Regions from separate parts of the Streptomyces sp. NBC_00344 genome, predicted to be linked through region 2. Evidence: riboswitches for the same ligand, from Rfam matches in the RefSeq annotation. Region 2 holds a riboswitch; the other holds the start of a gene.

Region 1 (7,516 bases), 4.5 Mb from region 2:
CACGCCGGGGCAGGGAACGCCGCCGCGCGACACGGGGAACGCGGTCACCGCAACGGCGCCCGGTGCGCGTCGCACCGGCCGCCCGTCGGCCTGCGCCAGTCACCGGGGCGTGCTGAGCCGTAGCCGAAGCGGCGCGTAGACGCCGAGCGCGACGAGGAAGGCCACGTAGTACGAGAGGTCGGCGCCGTGCAGAGCGGACGCCACCGGGCCCACGTACAGGCTGGTGTTCATGAACGGCACGGCCGCGGCGAAGGCGACGACGAATGCCGCCAACGGGGGCCATCCGGACTGCGGACGGGCGGTCTCGGCGGCGAGGTCGATCGGCGCACCGAGCCGTCTCCGGGCGCGGGCACGCCAGTCGACGACGACGATCGCCAGGAACCCGGGGATCCAGTAGCCGACGAACAGCAGCACGTTCTGGAATCGGGCGGTGGTGTCGGCGGCATGCATCCAGAGCACCAGGGGGAAGCCGAGCGCGGCGGCGAGGGCGGCGGCCGCCGGGCGCGGGAGACGTACTCCGACGGTCTGCAGAGCGAGAGAACCGCTGTAGTCGTTCATGGCGTTACTGCAGAGGGCCGCCAGCGCCACGGCGAACAGCCCGAACGCACCCAGTGCCCCACCGCCCAGCACCTTGTCCACACCTTCGGCGGTCTGGTCGGTCAGTACGGACGCGCCCAGCAGACCGAGGGCCTGGACGGCCACGAAGGACACCACGAGGCCGAGCAGCGTGCACCAGAACATCCGCGGCCGCGAGGTGGTGCGCGGCAGATACCGGCTGAAGTCGCTTGCGTACGGGGCCCAGGACAGGGCCAGGCTCAGCGCGATGGTGCTGGTCAGCACGAACGCGCCGGCTCGGTCGGCTCCGTGCGCGGTGCCGTTGACGGCCGGGTGGACGCCGTCGAGCAGCCGGTGGGCGATCAGCGCGAACGCGGCGGCGAGCACGAAGGTCATGATGATCTGGAGCCGGTGGATGGCCTCGTAGCCCAGAACGCCCAGGGCGCCCTGGACCACCATCATGGCCAGCACACCCAGCCAGAACGGCCAACCGCACAGACGCGCGAGCGCGTCCCCGCCGAACAGCCCGATCAGCGCGTCCCACGCGACCGAGGACAGCCACTGCAGGATGCCGGGCACCGTCACCGCCCGGCCGAAGGCGAGCCGGGCCAGCGGCAACTGCCCGGCACCTGTCCGGCTCCCCCAGGTGCCCAGATAGGCGGTGGGCACCGCTCCGACCATGGTGCCCAGTACGACAGCGGCCAGCGCGGTGGCGAAATCCAGACCGAGGGCTATCCCCACGGTGCCGGTGAACACGCCGGTCATGGTCAGGTTCGGTGCGAACCACACGGTGAACAGGCGACCGGGACCGCCGTAGCGGTTGCTCTCGGGGACCGGCTCGATTCCGTGCGCCTCGACACGGAGGTCACCGGGGGCCGCCGGCATACGCCCGTCGAAGACGGGCTGCCGGGAGTCGGCGGGCAGCCCGCCGGGAACATGCGTCAAAGGCATGGAAGACATCCCTCCGCCAGTGCGAACTGGTTCAGGTTCGACGGGTGTGATCTCAGCCCTCGGATGGGGCACCCCGTGTCCGGTACGACGGACAGACTAACCCGATGAGGAGTTCCTCATGCAACCGTGGACGGCGATCGTGCGCGGCCGCATCGCGACGGACATTCGAGGCCGGAGAGCGGGATCTCCGGCCCGCGGCGCGCCGGCGCTCGCCGGACGATCAGCGGGGCGCGCCGCCTTTGATCGCGTGGCCGGCGGGACGGCGGCGCCGTTGACGACGGATGGGGCGGTCAGCCGTTACCCGAAGGTCCTCATGCCCTCGTTCTGCTGATGGGGCATCAAACTTTTGCACAGCGGATTTCTCCGCCGGCGGGTGCGGGCCCCGATCGGGCGGGCGCTCGGCAAAGGTTTTTCACAGGAGTCCGAATCTTTTATTGACGACGGAAAAGAATGACCCTAAGTTCCCGGCCATGCCCTCTCCGCACGAGACGGCCCCGTCGACGACGCCGGCCGCTTCGCTCGTCTTCACGACTGTGCTCTCCCGGGGTCCTCTCACCCGCGCCGAGATCGCGCGGCGGACGACACTGTCCGCTGCCGCGGTCACCAAGGCGGTGCGCCCGCTGATGGAGGCCGGCTACCTGGCCGAGGGCGCGGACGAGGCGGCCCGGCCTGCTCTCGGCCGACCGGCCAACCTGGTACGTGTGCAGGCGGGCAAGGCGCTGTTCATCGGGGTCAAGGTGACAGGCGACGAGATCATCGCCGTCCTTGCCGATCTGCGCTGCCGGATCCGGCTGGCCCGGCATGTACGGCTCACCGAACGCGAGCCGGATGCGGTGATCTCCGCCATCACCGCGCTGGTGCGGGAACTCCGCACGGAGGCCGACGGATTCGGGGTGCAGGTCCGGGGGCTGGGCATCGCCGTCTCGGGCGACGTGGACCGCGCGGAGGGTGTGGTCCGCTACTCACCCTTCCTGGAGTGGCGGGACATCCCCCTCGCCGAGACCACCGAGACCGCGACCGGACTCCCGGTCACGGTCGACAACGACGTGCGTGCCCTCACCGTCGCCGAGCAGTGGTTCGGTGCCGGAGTCGGACTCTCCGACTTCGCCCTGGTGACCGTGGGCGCGGGCATCGGCTGCGGCCTGGTGGTGCACGGGCGGGTGGTGTCGGGCGCGCACGGGGTGGCCGGCGAGATCGGACATCTGTCCATCGATCCGCTGGGCCCGCTCTGCCACTGCGGCAACAACGGGTGTGTCGAGGCCATCGCGGCGGACCCCGCGATCCTGCGCGGGGTCCGCGAGGCCGCGGGCAGGCCCGTGGCCACCGCAGCGGAGGCGCTCGACCTGGCCCGCAGCGGCGACCCCGGTGTCCGAGAGGTCTACGCTCGCGCCGGTGAGGCCATCGGCAGGGCCATCGGTTCCGTGGTCAACGTGCTCGGCCCGGAGCGAGTGATCATCTCGGGTGAGGGCCTGGCTGCCCACGACCTGTTCGCCGACGGTATCCGCGAGGCGTTCGCCGCTTCCGCCTTCGGTACCGCCGCGCAGTGCGACGTGATGACACGTCCACTGCCTTTCGAGGAGTGGGCACGTGGGGCCGCGGCCACCGCGATCCAGTCCTTCATCGGTTCGGGCGCATGGCGCTCGCGAACCGTAATCGGTCCGGATCCACAACGACTCCGCCCGGCGCCCGTCGCAGATCCGGACGGATGACAGACCGCCGCTTTCCACGCCCCGGCCCGGGCGGCCCGACCGGTACGTCACCACCCGTACCTCGTCACGGAACGAAGGGCCGGCCGCGGGGCCCGCGTCCAGGTCCTGTGACTCCCTGAACGCCCGTGCCCTGCCCGTCCACATCGCTGTCCCAGTGATCCGACAACAGGAGGTCCGGCCCATGTGGTCACCCTCGTACTCAGCCCCTTCCGGGGGTGCCGCCGGCCCCGTGCGCCGGACCATACGGAGCGGGCTGGTCCTGGCCGTCACGGCCGCTCTCGCGACGGCCGTTCCCGCCGCCGCGACCCCTGCCGGGGCGAAGGGCGCCGCCACCGCGTCCCCGGCCGCTGCCTCCGCCCCGGCAGCAACAACGGGGGACGGCTCCTCCGGCCCCGCGGCCAAGCCGTACATGGGCTGGTCAAGCTGGAGCATGCAGTCCTCCAAGTACCCGGGCCTCAATCCGGACGGTGACTACAGCTATCTGACGGAGGCGAACGTCCTCAAGCAGACGGACGCCCTCGCCGCCAAACTGAAGACATTCGGCTACGACCACGTCAACATCGATGCCGGCTGGTGGATGGACAAGGACTGGAAGTCAGGTTTCGACCAGTACGGCCGGCAGCGGCCCGATCCGGTCCGTTTCCCCCACGGCATGCAGCCGGTTGCCGACCACATTCACTCCAAGGGCCTCAAGGCGGGCATCTACCTGCCCGTGGGCCTGGAGAAGGGGGCCTACGGCCACGGCGCGGTGCCGATCCGGAACGCGCCGGGCTGTACCACCGCCGACATCGTCTACCCGGACCTGCGCACGACCAACGGCTGGGACAGCGCCTACAAGCTGGACTTCGACAAGCCCTGCGCGCAGCAGTACATCGACTCGCAGGCGCAGATGTTCGCCGACTGGGGCTACGACTTCCTCAAGCTGGACGGCGTGGGCCCTGGGTCAGCCAAGTCCGGTGACAACTACGACAACGTCGCCGACGTCGCCGCCTGGCACAAGGCCATCGACGCCACCGGACACCCGATCCACCTCGAGCTCTCCTGGTCGCTCGACATCGCGCACGCCGCCGACTGGAAGCAGTACTCCAACGGCTGGCGCATCGACACCGACGTCGAGTGCTACTGCAACACGCTTGTCAGCTGGGAGAATTCGGTCAACGACCGGTGGGACGACGCCCCGGCGTGGAGCAGCAAGGCCGGCCCGGGCGGCTGGAACGACCTCGACGCGGTCGACGTCGGCAACGGGACGATGGACGGCCTGACCAAGGCCGAGCGGCAGAGCTACATGACTCTATGGGCCATCAACAAGTCGCCGCTCTTCACCGGCGACGACCTCACGAAGCTGGACAGTTACGGTGTCTCGCTGCTGACCGACCAGGAGGTGATCGGAGTCGACCAGAACGACTCACCCGTCGCGCGACCGGTCACCACCGTGGGCGACCAGCAGGTCTGGGGCACCAAGAACTCCGACGGCAGCTACACCGTCGCCCTGTTCAACCTCGGGGACTCCCCGGCCTCCGTCACCGCCGACTGGGCATCCTTCGGATTTGCCGGGAACGCCTCCGTGCGTGACCTGTGGAACAAGGAGAACCTCGGGACCCACAAGAACAAGATCACCGAAGCGCTGCCCGCGCACGGCTCGAGGCTCTTCACCGTCAAGCCCGGCGGCACCACGCCGGCGACCAGGAGCTACGAGGCCGAGTCCGCCGCCAACACCCTCAGCGGCAACGCCTCCATCGCCGGATGCGACGCCTGCTCCGGTGGCAAGAAGGTCGGCAACCTCTACACCGGCGGCAAGCTGCAGTTCAACGACATCACGGTGAAGAAGGACGGGATCTACACCGTCAACGTCGCCTACGTCAGCGGCGACCCCCGTTCGGTGACCGTCTACTCCAACAGCGGTAACGGCACCAGCCTGAAGTTCCCCTCCACAGGTGACTGGAGCACAGCCGACACCGTCAGTGTCCAGCTGGCTCTGAAGGCGGGCTCCAACTCCGTCACCTTCGACAGCGGCAGCAGCGGTTACGCGCCCGACATCGACAGGATCGACGTACCGCAGTCCCTCTGACGCACCCCCGCGGGGCCGGGCCGCGGCCTGGCCCCGCACCTGGCGGCCGGCTTCACCCGGCCGCCCCACACGCTCATCGAGTGAGCTTCCGACGAATGGCCCCCGGCCCGCGGTCGTCACTTTCCCTCACGCGTATTTCCCGGATATGGAGTGCACAACCGTGGACATCCAGCACACCGAACCACGCGACCATCGCCCCAGCCGCCGAGGCTTCCTCACTCTCGCCGCAGCTGCCGGAGCGGCCACCGCACTCGGCGGCCTGCCCGCCTTCACCGCATCGGCGGCCCCCCTGCGACCCACCGTTTCGCCCATGCTGTCCGCGGCCGACGCCGCGAAGAACCAGCTGTGGTGGGGGGCTCCCGGCTCCGCCAAGTCGATGATCGAGCAGGGGCTGCCGGTCGGGAACGGGCGGCTCGGTGCGCTCGCGAGCAACGACCCCGCCGGTGAACTCCTGATGATCACCGATGCCACCCTGTGGACCGGAGGTCTCAACGACAAACTGCAGAGCGACGGCCAGTTCCCCTACGGCCGCGACGACTTCGGCTCCTTGACCCTGCTGGCCGAACTCACCGTCGCCATCCCCGACCACGACCTGGGCAGCGTCGGCAACTACCGTCGCTCCCTCGACCTGGCCCAGGGCCTGATCAGCACCTCGTACGACATCTCCGGCGTCACCTACCGGCGGCAGGTCTTCGCCAGCCGACCCGACGACGCCGTCGTCCTGTACTTCTCCCAGCAGGGCGGCGGCTCCTATACCGGTACCGTCTCCCTCGCCGGGACCCATGGCGAGTCCACCACCGCCGACAGCGCGGGCCGCTACGCGTCGTTCGGCGCCTCCTTGGCCAACGGCCTGAAGTACGGCGCCGCCGTCACCGCCCGCAGCAGCACCGGAAAGGTCGCCGTCAGCGGATCGTCCATCTCCTTCAGCGACTGCAAGGACCTCACCGTCGTCGTCAGCGGTGGCACCGACTACGCGCCCGATGCCGCCGCGAAGTTCCGCGACCCGTCCGTGGACCCGCAGCGCCTTGCCAGGAGCAAGGTCCTGGACGCGGCCGCTCACTCGGCGAGCACCCTGCTGCACACCCACGTCGCCGACTTCCGCTCCGTGTTCGGACAACTGGACATCAACCTCGGCGCGTCGACCGCCGCGCAGCTCGAACTGGACACCTGGGAACGAATCCAGGCGCGCTACCGGGACGACGTCCCCGACCCGGAACTCGAAGCCGCCTACCTGCAGTTCGGCCGCTACCTGATGATCTCCGGATCGCGGGGCAGCCTGCCGATGGGCCTCCAGGGTCCCTGGCTGGACGGCAACGACCCGGACTGGATGGGCGACTACCACACCGACATCAACGTCCAGATGAACTACTGGATGGCCGACCGGGCGGGCCTTTCCGACTGCTTCGACGCCTTCACGGACTACTGTCTCGTGCAGCTGCCCGACTGGACGGACCTCACCCAGCGGCTGTTCAACGACCCGTCCAACAGATACCGCAACTCCAGCGGCAAGATCGCCGGCTGGACCGTGGCCATCTCCACCAACCCCTACGGCGGTGGCGGCTGGTGGTGGCACCCGGCAGGCAACGCCTGGCTCTGCCAGAGCCTGTTCGAGCACTACGAGTACACCCAGGACCGCGCCTACCTCAAGAAGGTCTACCCACTGATCAAGGGAGCGGTGGAGTTCTGGGAGGCCCGCCTCGTCACCACGACCCTCACCGACGCGTCCGGAGCATCGCGCGAGGTCCTGATCGCCGACAGCGACTGGTCTCCCGAGCAGGGACCGCTCGACGCCAAGGGCATCACCTACGCGCAGGAACTGGTGTGGAACCTCTTCGGTAACTACCGCACCGCCACCGAGGTGCTCGGCAAGGACGCCGGCTACAGCAAGACCGTCGACGGTCTGCGTGAGCGGCTGTATCTGCCCGTGGTCAGCCCCAAGACCGGCTGGCTGGAGGAGTGGATGTCGCCCGACAACCTCGGTGAGACCACGCACCGGCACCTCTCGCCGCTCATCGGCCTCTTCCCCGGCGACAGGATCCGGCCCGACGAGTCCACCCCGAAGGACATCCTCGCCGGCGCGACGGCCCTCCTGACCGCTCGTGGCATGAACAGCTACGGCTGGTCCAACGCCTGGCGCAGCCTGTGCTGGGCCCGTCTGAAGAACGCGGAGAACGCCTACCAGCTCGTCGTCAACAACCTGAAGCCGTCGGTGAGCGGTAGCAACGGCTCGGCG
Region 2 (7,516 bases):
AGGACTGCTCGTGCAGTCCGAGATTCTCGTAGATTTCGAGGGTCGCCGTGGAGTTGTTCAGCGTGATGAAGTGCAGCCCCGGGACCCCCTCGGAGAGCAGCCTCGCGCAGAACTCCGTAGCAAACTCGATGCCAATGGAGCGTACAGCGGCTGGATCGTCCTTGACCGCGAGGATGCGCTCTTTCAGACCCGACGGGAAGTGCGCGTTACTGAGCTGGGCGAACCGCTCGAGCTGCCGCACATTGGTGATGGGCATGACTTCGGGGATGACCGGAGTCTCGCAGCCTGCTGCGACGACCCTCTCGCGCATCCGCAGATAGTCCTCGGGTTCGAAGAACATCTGGGTGATCGCGTAGTCGGCGCCGGCCCGGCACTTGTCGACGAAGTGGCGGATGTCGCTGTCCCAGCCGTCCGAGCGGGGATGCATCTCGGGAAAGGCGGCGACGCCCACACAGAAATCGCCGGACTCCTTGATCAGCCGGACCAGGTCGGCGGCGTAGGTCACGCCTTCCGGGTGCTTGACCCACTCGCCCATCGGGTCCCCGGGCGGGTCGCCGCGTACCGCGAGCATGTTCCTGATCCCGGCGTCCGCGTACTGGCCGATGATGTTGCGGAGCTGGGCGACGGAGTGGTCGACCGCCGTGAGATGAGCGACCGGGGTGAGCGTGGTGTCCGATGTGATCTGCTCGGTGGCCCGCACCGTACCCGCCCGCGACGAGCCGCCCGCACCGTAGGTCACGGATACGAAGCTCGGTGCCACCGCCTCGACGCGGCGCAGCGCGTTCCAGAGGTTGCGCTCGCCCTTCTCCGTCTTGGGCGCCCAGAACTCGAAGGAGTACGACGTCTTGCCGGTCGCAAGCATGTCGCGCACGGTCCGTGCGTGATCGGTTCTGGTGGAAGAAGTGCCAAGGGCCATACCGGCAGATTAGTCAGGGCTTGCCACTCCCCCAACCGCACAGGGGTTATATGGCCGTTTTGCCGGTTACTCGTCCATCCTTCGGACACTTTCGGCGCATCAGCCCCGCGACTGGCGCTGCCCGGGCCGTTCGCTTCGCTCACGGACCCGCTTGGCGAGTTCCGCCGACGCGGACGCCGGGTCGTCTGCACCGGTGATCGCCCGGACGACCACGATCCTGCGCGCACCCGCGTCCAGCACCTCGTCGAGATTGCCCGCGTCTATCCCGCCGATCGCGAACCAGGGGCGCTCGGTGGTGAGGGCCGCCGCGTAGCGCACCAGGCCGAGTCCGGGGGCGTACCGGCCGGGCTTGGTGGGAGTGGGCCAGCAGGGACCGGTGCAGAAATAGTCGACACCGACTTCGGCGGCTGCCGCGTCCACCTCGGACTCGGCGTGTGTCGAGCGGCCTATCAGCACATCCTGGCCGAGCACCCGGCGGGCCGCGGGGACCGGGAGATCACCCTGGCCGAGATGCAGCACATCCGATGCGATGGCGTGCGCGACATCCGCGCGGTCGTTGACGGCGAGCAGCTTGCCGTGCCGGCGGCAGGCGTCGGCGAAGACCTCCAGGTGTTCCAGCTCCTCGGCGGCTTCCATGCCCTTGTCGCGGAGCTGGACGATGTCCACGCCGTTCGCCAGGACGGCATCCAGGAACCCGGCCAGGTCGCCCTGGCGTTTACGGGCGTCCGTGCAGAGATAGAGCCGGGCGTCGGACAGCGGTGCGGGTGCGGTGGACATCGGACGTTCCCCCCGGTCGGTGGTGTGGGGTACGGACCGGCCCGGCCCGTACCCCACGGTGTTTCAGACAGTGCTCAGAGGGCGAGCGCCTGAGCGCGGCGCTTCACCTCCGTCCCGCGATTCTCGCTCAATGCCTGCGCGGGCGTGCCCGGCAGGGTCTCATCCGGAGTGAAGAGCCACTCCAGCATCTCTTCGTCGCTGAAGCCGTCGTCCCTCAGCAGGGTCAGGGTCCCGGACAGCCCCTTGACCACCTTGGCACCGTCGATGAAGGCGGCGGGCACCTGGAGTGCTCGGTTCTCACCCCGGCGCACGGCGATCAGCTGGCCCTCCTTGACCAGCTGACGGACACGCGTCACCTCGACACCGAAGACTTCGGCGATGTCGGGGAGGTGCAGCCAGGCGGGGACGAGAGCATCGATGTTTGCGTCAATCTCGGTCACGGCACAAGCCTGCCATCCCGCACCGACACTTACGACCCGGTGGGCCCCGGGTGCGGCGTTCAGCCCCTCCCCGCCAGGACCGCTGTCTTCAGCGGCGCGTCCGGATCGGCGGCCCGCACCGGATCGAGCGGGGCCCCCGCCTCGATGAGTTTCCGCCCCTGGGCGAGGTCGCGGGGCCGTCCCACCGCGAGGACCGCGACCAGCCTCCCCGCCCGCAGCCAGCAGACCGACCAGGACGGCCCGGTCGGCTCGCCGCGCCGGATCACCGTGTCGGCGCCCGTGTGGTGGCCCGCGTACTGCACGAAGCGGCCGAACTGCTCGGACCAGAAATACGGCACCGGGTCGTAGATCCGCGGCTCGTCGCCGATGATCCCGGCGGCGACCGCACGGGGGCCCTGGAGCGCGTTGTCCCAGTGGTGGACCAGCAGGCGTTCGCCGTACCGGCGGGAGGGGAAGGAGGCGCAGTCCCCGACGGCGTACACGCCGGGCAGCGAACTGCGCAGCCACTCGTCCGCGGTGACCGAGCCGTCGGCACCGATGGCGATCCCGGAGCCGGCCAGCCAGCCCGTCGCAGGCCGCGCGCCGATACCGACGAGTACGGCGCCTGCGGTCAGCCTGCGCCCGGACTCCAGGACCACGGCCCCCGGCTCGATGCGCGCCACTCGTGCGTGCGTGATGAGCTCGGCGCCGCTGTCCGCGTACCAGGCGGCCATGGGGTCGGTGATCCCGGCGGGCAGCGCGCCCACCAGCGGCCTTCCGGCCGCCTCGACCACGGTCACCGCGCAGCCGGCCTCGCGGGCCGCCGTCGCGAACTCCGCGCCGATCCAGCCCGCCCCCACGACCACCACGTCACGCCGGTCGGCCAGGACCGCCCGCAGCCGCCCGGCGTCGTCGAGGGTGCGCAGCGTATGGACATCGGGCAGGCCCTCGCCGCCCGGCAGGGTGACCGGGCGGGAACCGGTGGCGATGACCAGGGCGTCGTAGGGCACCGGCCCCTGGACGGTGTCCAGCTCACGCTCCGCCGCCCGCACCCAGGTCACTTCGCGGCCCAGCTGGAGTGTCACACCGAGCGCCTCGAAGTCCACGTCGAAGTAGGACGCCTCCGTCGCGCCGAGGAGCACCGCCTTGGACAGCGGCGGTCTGTCGTACGGCTGGTGCGGCTCGTCGCCGATCAGTGTGACGGCGCCGGTGAAACCCTGGTCCCGCAGCGCGACCGCGGTCTGCACCCCGGCCATACCCGCGCCGGCGATGACGACGTGCTTCGGCTGGTTCACCTGCCCACCTCAATCAACTCACATGCCGTCAGAGAGCAGTTCCTCGACGGCGCTCGTTCCGGCGCCCTGCCGGGATTCCCACTCCCAGGCCTCCTCGAGCCGGATCCGCCCGTCCGGGAGCTCCGCCACGACGGACACGCAGTGGCCACTGGACGTCATCCCCTCCCGCGTCAACTGGACGTAACGGAAATCCAGCCGGTCGCCCTCGCGCGTGCCCACAAGACGGCCGTGCGCAATGTCACCGCCGTCGTATTCCGCCCAGATCCTGCCGTCCTGTTCGTGGTACGCGAAACGGGTCCGGGCACCGACCTGACCGGGCGCCTGATCGGTGACCGGCGAGAGCACAAGACCGTCGAGCGACCGTGTCACTGCGCCTGCTCCCTTACTGCCGGAAGAAACCTGGGGTTAGGCTGGCCAAGCTAAACCACTCGCGGGAGTCCGGACGCACCGGGCTGAGAGGGGGGCTGAAACGGCCTCCGACCGTACGAACCTGATCCGGGTCATGCCGGCGAAGGGAGGGGCTGGACGCCCATGCACACGGACAGATCTCCGGACGTCCTGATCGTCGGAGGCGGGATCATCGGTCTTGTCACCGCCTGGCGCTCGGCGCAGCGCGGCCTGCGCACCATCGTGGTCGACCCGGAACCGGGCGGCGGGGCGGCGCAGGTCGCCGCCGGGATGCTCGCCGCCGTCACCGAACTGCACTACGGCGAGCAGATGCTGCTCGGTCTCAATCTGGAATCGGCCCGCCGCTATCCGGCGTTCGCCGCCGAGCTGACGGAGGCGTCCGGCCAGGAGCTCGGTTACCGCACCTGCGGAACGCTCGCCGTCGCACTCGATGCCGACGACCGGGCGCACCTGCGTGAACTGCACGCTCTGCAACAGCGTTCGGGGCTGGAGTCGGAGTGGCTCACCGGACGGGAGTGCCGGCGCCTCGAGCCGATGCTCGCGCCGGGGGTACGCGGCGGGCTGCGGGTCGAGGGCGACCATCAGGTCGATCCGCGGCGCCTGGCGAAAGCTCTGGTGACGGCCTGTGAGCGGGCCGGTGTCGGCTTCCGCCGGAGCAGGGTGGAACGGCTCAGGGTGTCGGACGACCGGGCCACCGGCGCCGAGCTCGAGGACGGAGCGGTGCTCGGCGCCGGCCAGGTGGTGGTGGCCGCGGGCAGCCTCAGCGGCAGGCTCGCCGGGGTGCCGGGGGATGTCCTGCCGCCGGTCCGCCCGGTGAAGGGTCAGGTGCTGCGGCTCACCGTGCCGGGCGCCTACGCGCCCTTCCTCAGCCGGACCGTGCGCGCGGTGGTGCGCGGCAGCGACGTGTATCTCGTCCCGCGCGAGAACGGTGAACTCGTCATCGGCGCGACCAGCGAGGAGCTCGGCTGGGACACCACGGTCACCGCGGGCGGGGTGTACCAGCTGCTGCGTGACGCCCATGAACTGGTGCCTGGCATCACCGAACTGCCGCTCACCGAGACCCGCGCGGGTCTTCGCCCCGCGTCCCCCGACAACGCCCCGCTGCTGGGCCCCACCGCTCTGCCCGGCCTGCACCTGGCCACCGGCCACCACCGCAACGGCGTCCTGCTCACCCCTGTCACCGGAGATGTGATGGCCGAGCTGCTCGCCACCGGGGACCTGCCGGCCGAGGCCCGTCCCTTCTCGCCCCTGCGCTTCTCGCCCCTACGACAGGAGCAGCCCGTATGACCACCGTGAACAGCTCCGTGCCGGTCTCCGTGAACGGCGCGGAGCACCACGTCGCCCCGGGCACCACCCTCGATCTGCTGGTCGCGACGCTGACCGGGGCGCCGACGGGTGTCGCGGCCGCGCTCAACGAGGCGGTCGTGCCGCGCGGGCAGTGGCCCGCGACCCGGCTCGGTGAGGGTGACAGGGTGGAGATTCTCACAGCGGTCCAGGGAGGCTGACCGGCATGGCCGACGATCTTCTGACCATAGGCGGATCCACCTTCTCGTCCCGGCTGATCATGGGGACGGGCGGTGCGCCCAGTCTCGACGTACTGGAACGCTCCCTGATCGCGTCGGGGACCGAACTCACCACGGTCGCCATGCGCCGGCTCGATCCGACCGTCCAGGGCTCGGTCCTCTCCGTGCTCGACCGGCTCTCCATCCGGGTCCTGCCGAACACCGCGGGTTGCTTCACGGCGGGCGAGGCCGTACTGACCGCGCGGCTGGCCCGAGAGGCGCTCGGCACCGACTGGATCAAGCTGGAGGTGGTCGCCGACGAACACACCCTGCTTCCCGACCCGGTCGAACTCCTCGACGCGGCCGAGACGCTGGTCGACGACGGCTTCACCGTGCTGCCGTACACCAACGACGATCCGGTGCTCGCCCGGCGGCTCGAGGACGTGGGCTGTGCGGCGATCATGCCCCTCGGCTCCCCCATCGGCTCCGGGCTCGGAATCCGCAATCCGCACAACTTCCAGCTGATCGTCGAGCAGGCGGGGGTGCCGGTCGTCCTGGACGCGGGCGCCGGCACCGCTTCGGATGCCACGCTGGCGATGGAACTGGGCTGCGCCGCCGTGATGCTGGCGTCGGCGGTGACCAGGGCGCAGGAGCCGGAGCTGATGGCCGGGGCTATGCGGCACGGAGTGGAGGGGGGACGGCTGGCGTACCGCGCGGGACGGATCCCCCGGCGGCACTTCGCCCGCGCCTCCTCACCCGTCGGGGGACGGGCCGCCCTGGATCCGGAGCGGCCGGCGTTCTGACGCGGCGGCCGGGGCCCGGTGCGTCGTCAGTCCTGCGCCGGGCGGAGATCAGGTGCCGTCAGAGGGCCTGCCCCGCCCCGGACCTGTCACAGCTCGGCTTCAGTCCCGCACCAGCGCATCCGGCCGTTCCCTGCCTGTCGCCTGCGGCTCGTACACTCGCCTGCGTGGATACGACCGTCAAGGACCCTCTCGTCGGGCAGCTGCTCGACGGCCGCTACCGGGTGGAGGCGCGCATCGCCGTCGGTGGCATGGCCACGGTCTACCGGGCCGTCGACACCCGGCTGGACCGCGTGCTCGCCCTCAAGGTGATGCATCCGGCGCTGGCCGTCGACGCCACTTTCGTGGAGCGCTTCATCCGGGAGGCCAAGTCCGTCGCCCGGCTCGACCACCCCAATGTGGTCGGCATGTTCGACCAGGGCGCGGACGGCGCGTACGTGTATCTCGCGATGGAGTACGTCGCGGGGTGCACCCTGCGTGATGTGCTGCGCGAGCGCGGCGCCCTTCGCCCCCGCGCCGCCCTCGACATCCTGGAGCCCGTGCTGGCCGCTCTCGGTGCCGCACACCGCGCCGGGTTCGTCCATCGCGACATGAAGCCGGAGAACGTCCTGATAGGGGACGACGGCCGGGTCAAGGTGGCCGACTTCGGCCTGGTGCGTGCAGTGGACACCGAGACCAACAGCACCGGGACCATCATGGGCACCGTTTCCTATCTCGCCCCCGAGCAGATCGAGCACGGCACCGCCGACACCCGCGCCGATGTCTACGCCTGCGGTGTGGTCCTCTACGAGATGCTGACCGGCGCCAAGCCGCATTCGGGCGAGACCCCCGCACAGGTCCTCTACCAGCACCTCAACGACGGCGTACCGGCGCCGTCCGCGGTGGTCCCCGGGCTTGCCGCGGGGCTGGACGAGCTGGTGGCGAGCGCTACCGCCCGTACCCCCGGCGCAAGGCCGCACGACGCCGTGGCGCTTCTCCGGCAGGTACGCGAGAGCCGCGCCGCACTCAGCGACCGGCAGCTCGACGCGGTGCCGCCGCAGGCGCTGGAGGACGAGGCCGCCGAGAGGACGCCCGGCGGCTCCGAGGACCGCACCAACGTGATCCCCCGGGTGCTTCCCTCCGCCTCGGTCAACCGGACCAGCAGGCTCGAGATGCCCGCACCGCAGCCGGAATCCCACCGCTCACCCCCGCGCCGCACTCGGCGGGCGAGCCGCGGGCTGATCGCATCGGTCGTCGCCGTGCTGCTCGTACTGGGTGTCGGCGCCGGTGTCTGGTACATCAACTCCGGGCAGTTCACCCGGGTGCCCTCGGTCCTCGGGCAGACCGAGAGGACGGCGAAGTCCCGGCTCTCCGCGGCCGGTCTCGATGTGAAGGGAACGCAGCGCAAGTTCAGCGACTC

Evidence for each region. Region 2 has a riboswitch for thiamine pyrophosphate ahead of thiO (glycine oxidase ThiO). Riboswitches for the same ligand answer to the same signal wherever they lie in the genome.
Region 1: linked by a shared signal. The riboswitch ahead of OHS16_RS03265 (purine-cytosine permease family protein) and the one ahead of thiO (glycine oxidase ThiO) in region 2 are both predicted to bind thiamine pyrophosphate.

What each region holds. Positions count from the first base shown of each region.
Region 1 is NZ_CP107996.1:693,836-701,351, reverse strand. It holds gene OHS16_RS03265 (purine-cytosine permease family protein) at 100-1,506, opposite strand; TPP riboswitch at 1,498-1,592, opposite strand; gene OHS16_RS03260 (ROK family transcriptional regulator) at 1,977-3,215, shown strand; gene OHS16_RS03255 (alpha-galactosidase D) at 3,397-5,283, shown strand; gene OHS16_RS03250 (glycosyl hydrolase family 95 catalytic domain-containing protein) at 5,444-7,516, shown strand, end outside.
Region 2 is NZ_CP107996.1:5,236,884-5,244,399, reverse strand. It holds gene metF (methylenetetrahydrofolate reductase [NAD(P)H]) at 1-916, opposite strand, end outside; gene thiE (thiamine phosphate synthase) at 1,016-1,693, opposite strand; gene OHS16_RS23660 (Rv2175c family DNA-binding protein) at 1,768-2,133, opposite strand; gene OHS16_RS23655 (NAD(P)/FAD-dependent oxidoreductase) at 2,193-3,368, opposite strand; gene OHS16_RS23650 (hypothetical protein) at 3,426-3,776, opposite strand; TPP riboswitch at 3,828-3,941, shown strand; gene thiO (glycine oxidase ThiO) at 3,939-5,102, shown strand; gene thiS (sulfur carrier protein ThiS) at 5,099-5,320, shown strand; gene OHS16_RS23635 (thiazole synthase) at 5,326-6,120, shown strand; gene pknB (Stk1 family PASTA domain-containing Ser/Thr kinase) at 6,285-7,516, shown strand, end outside.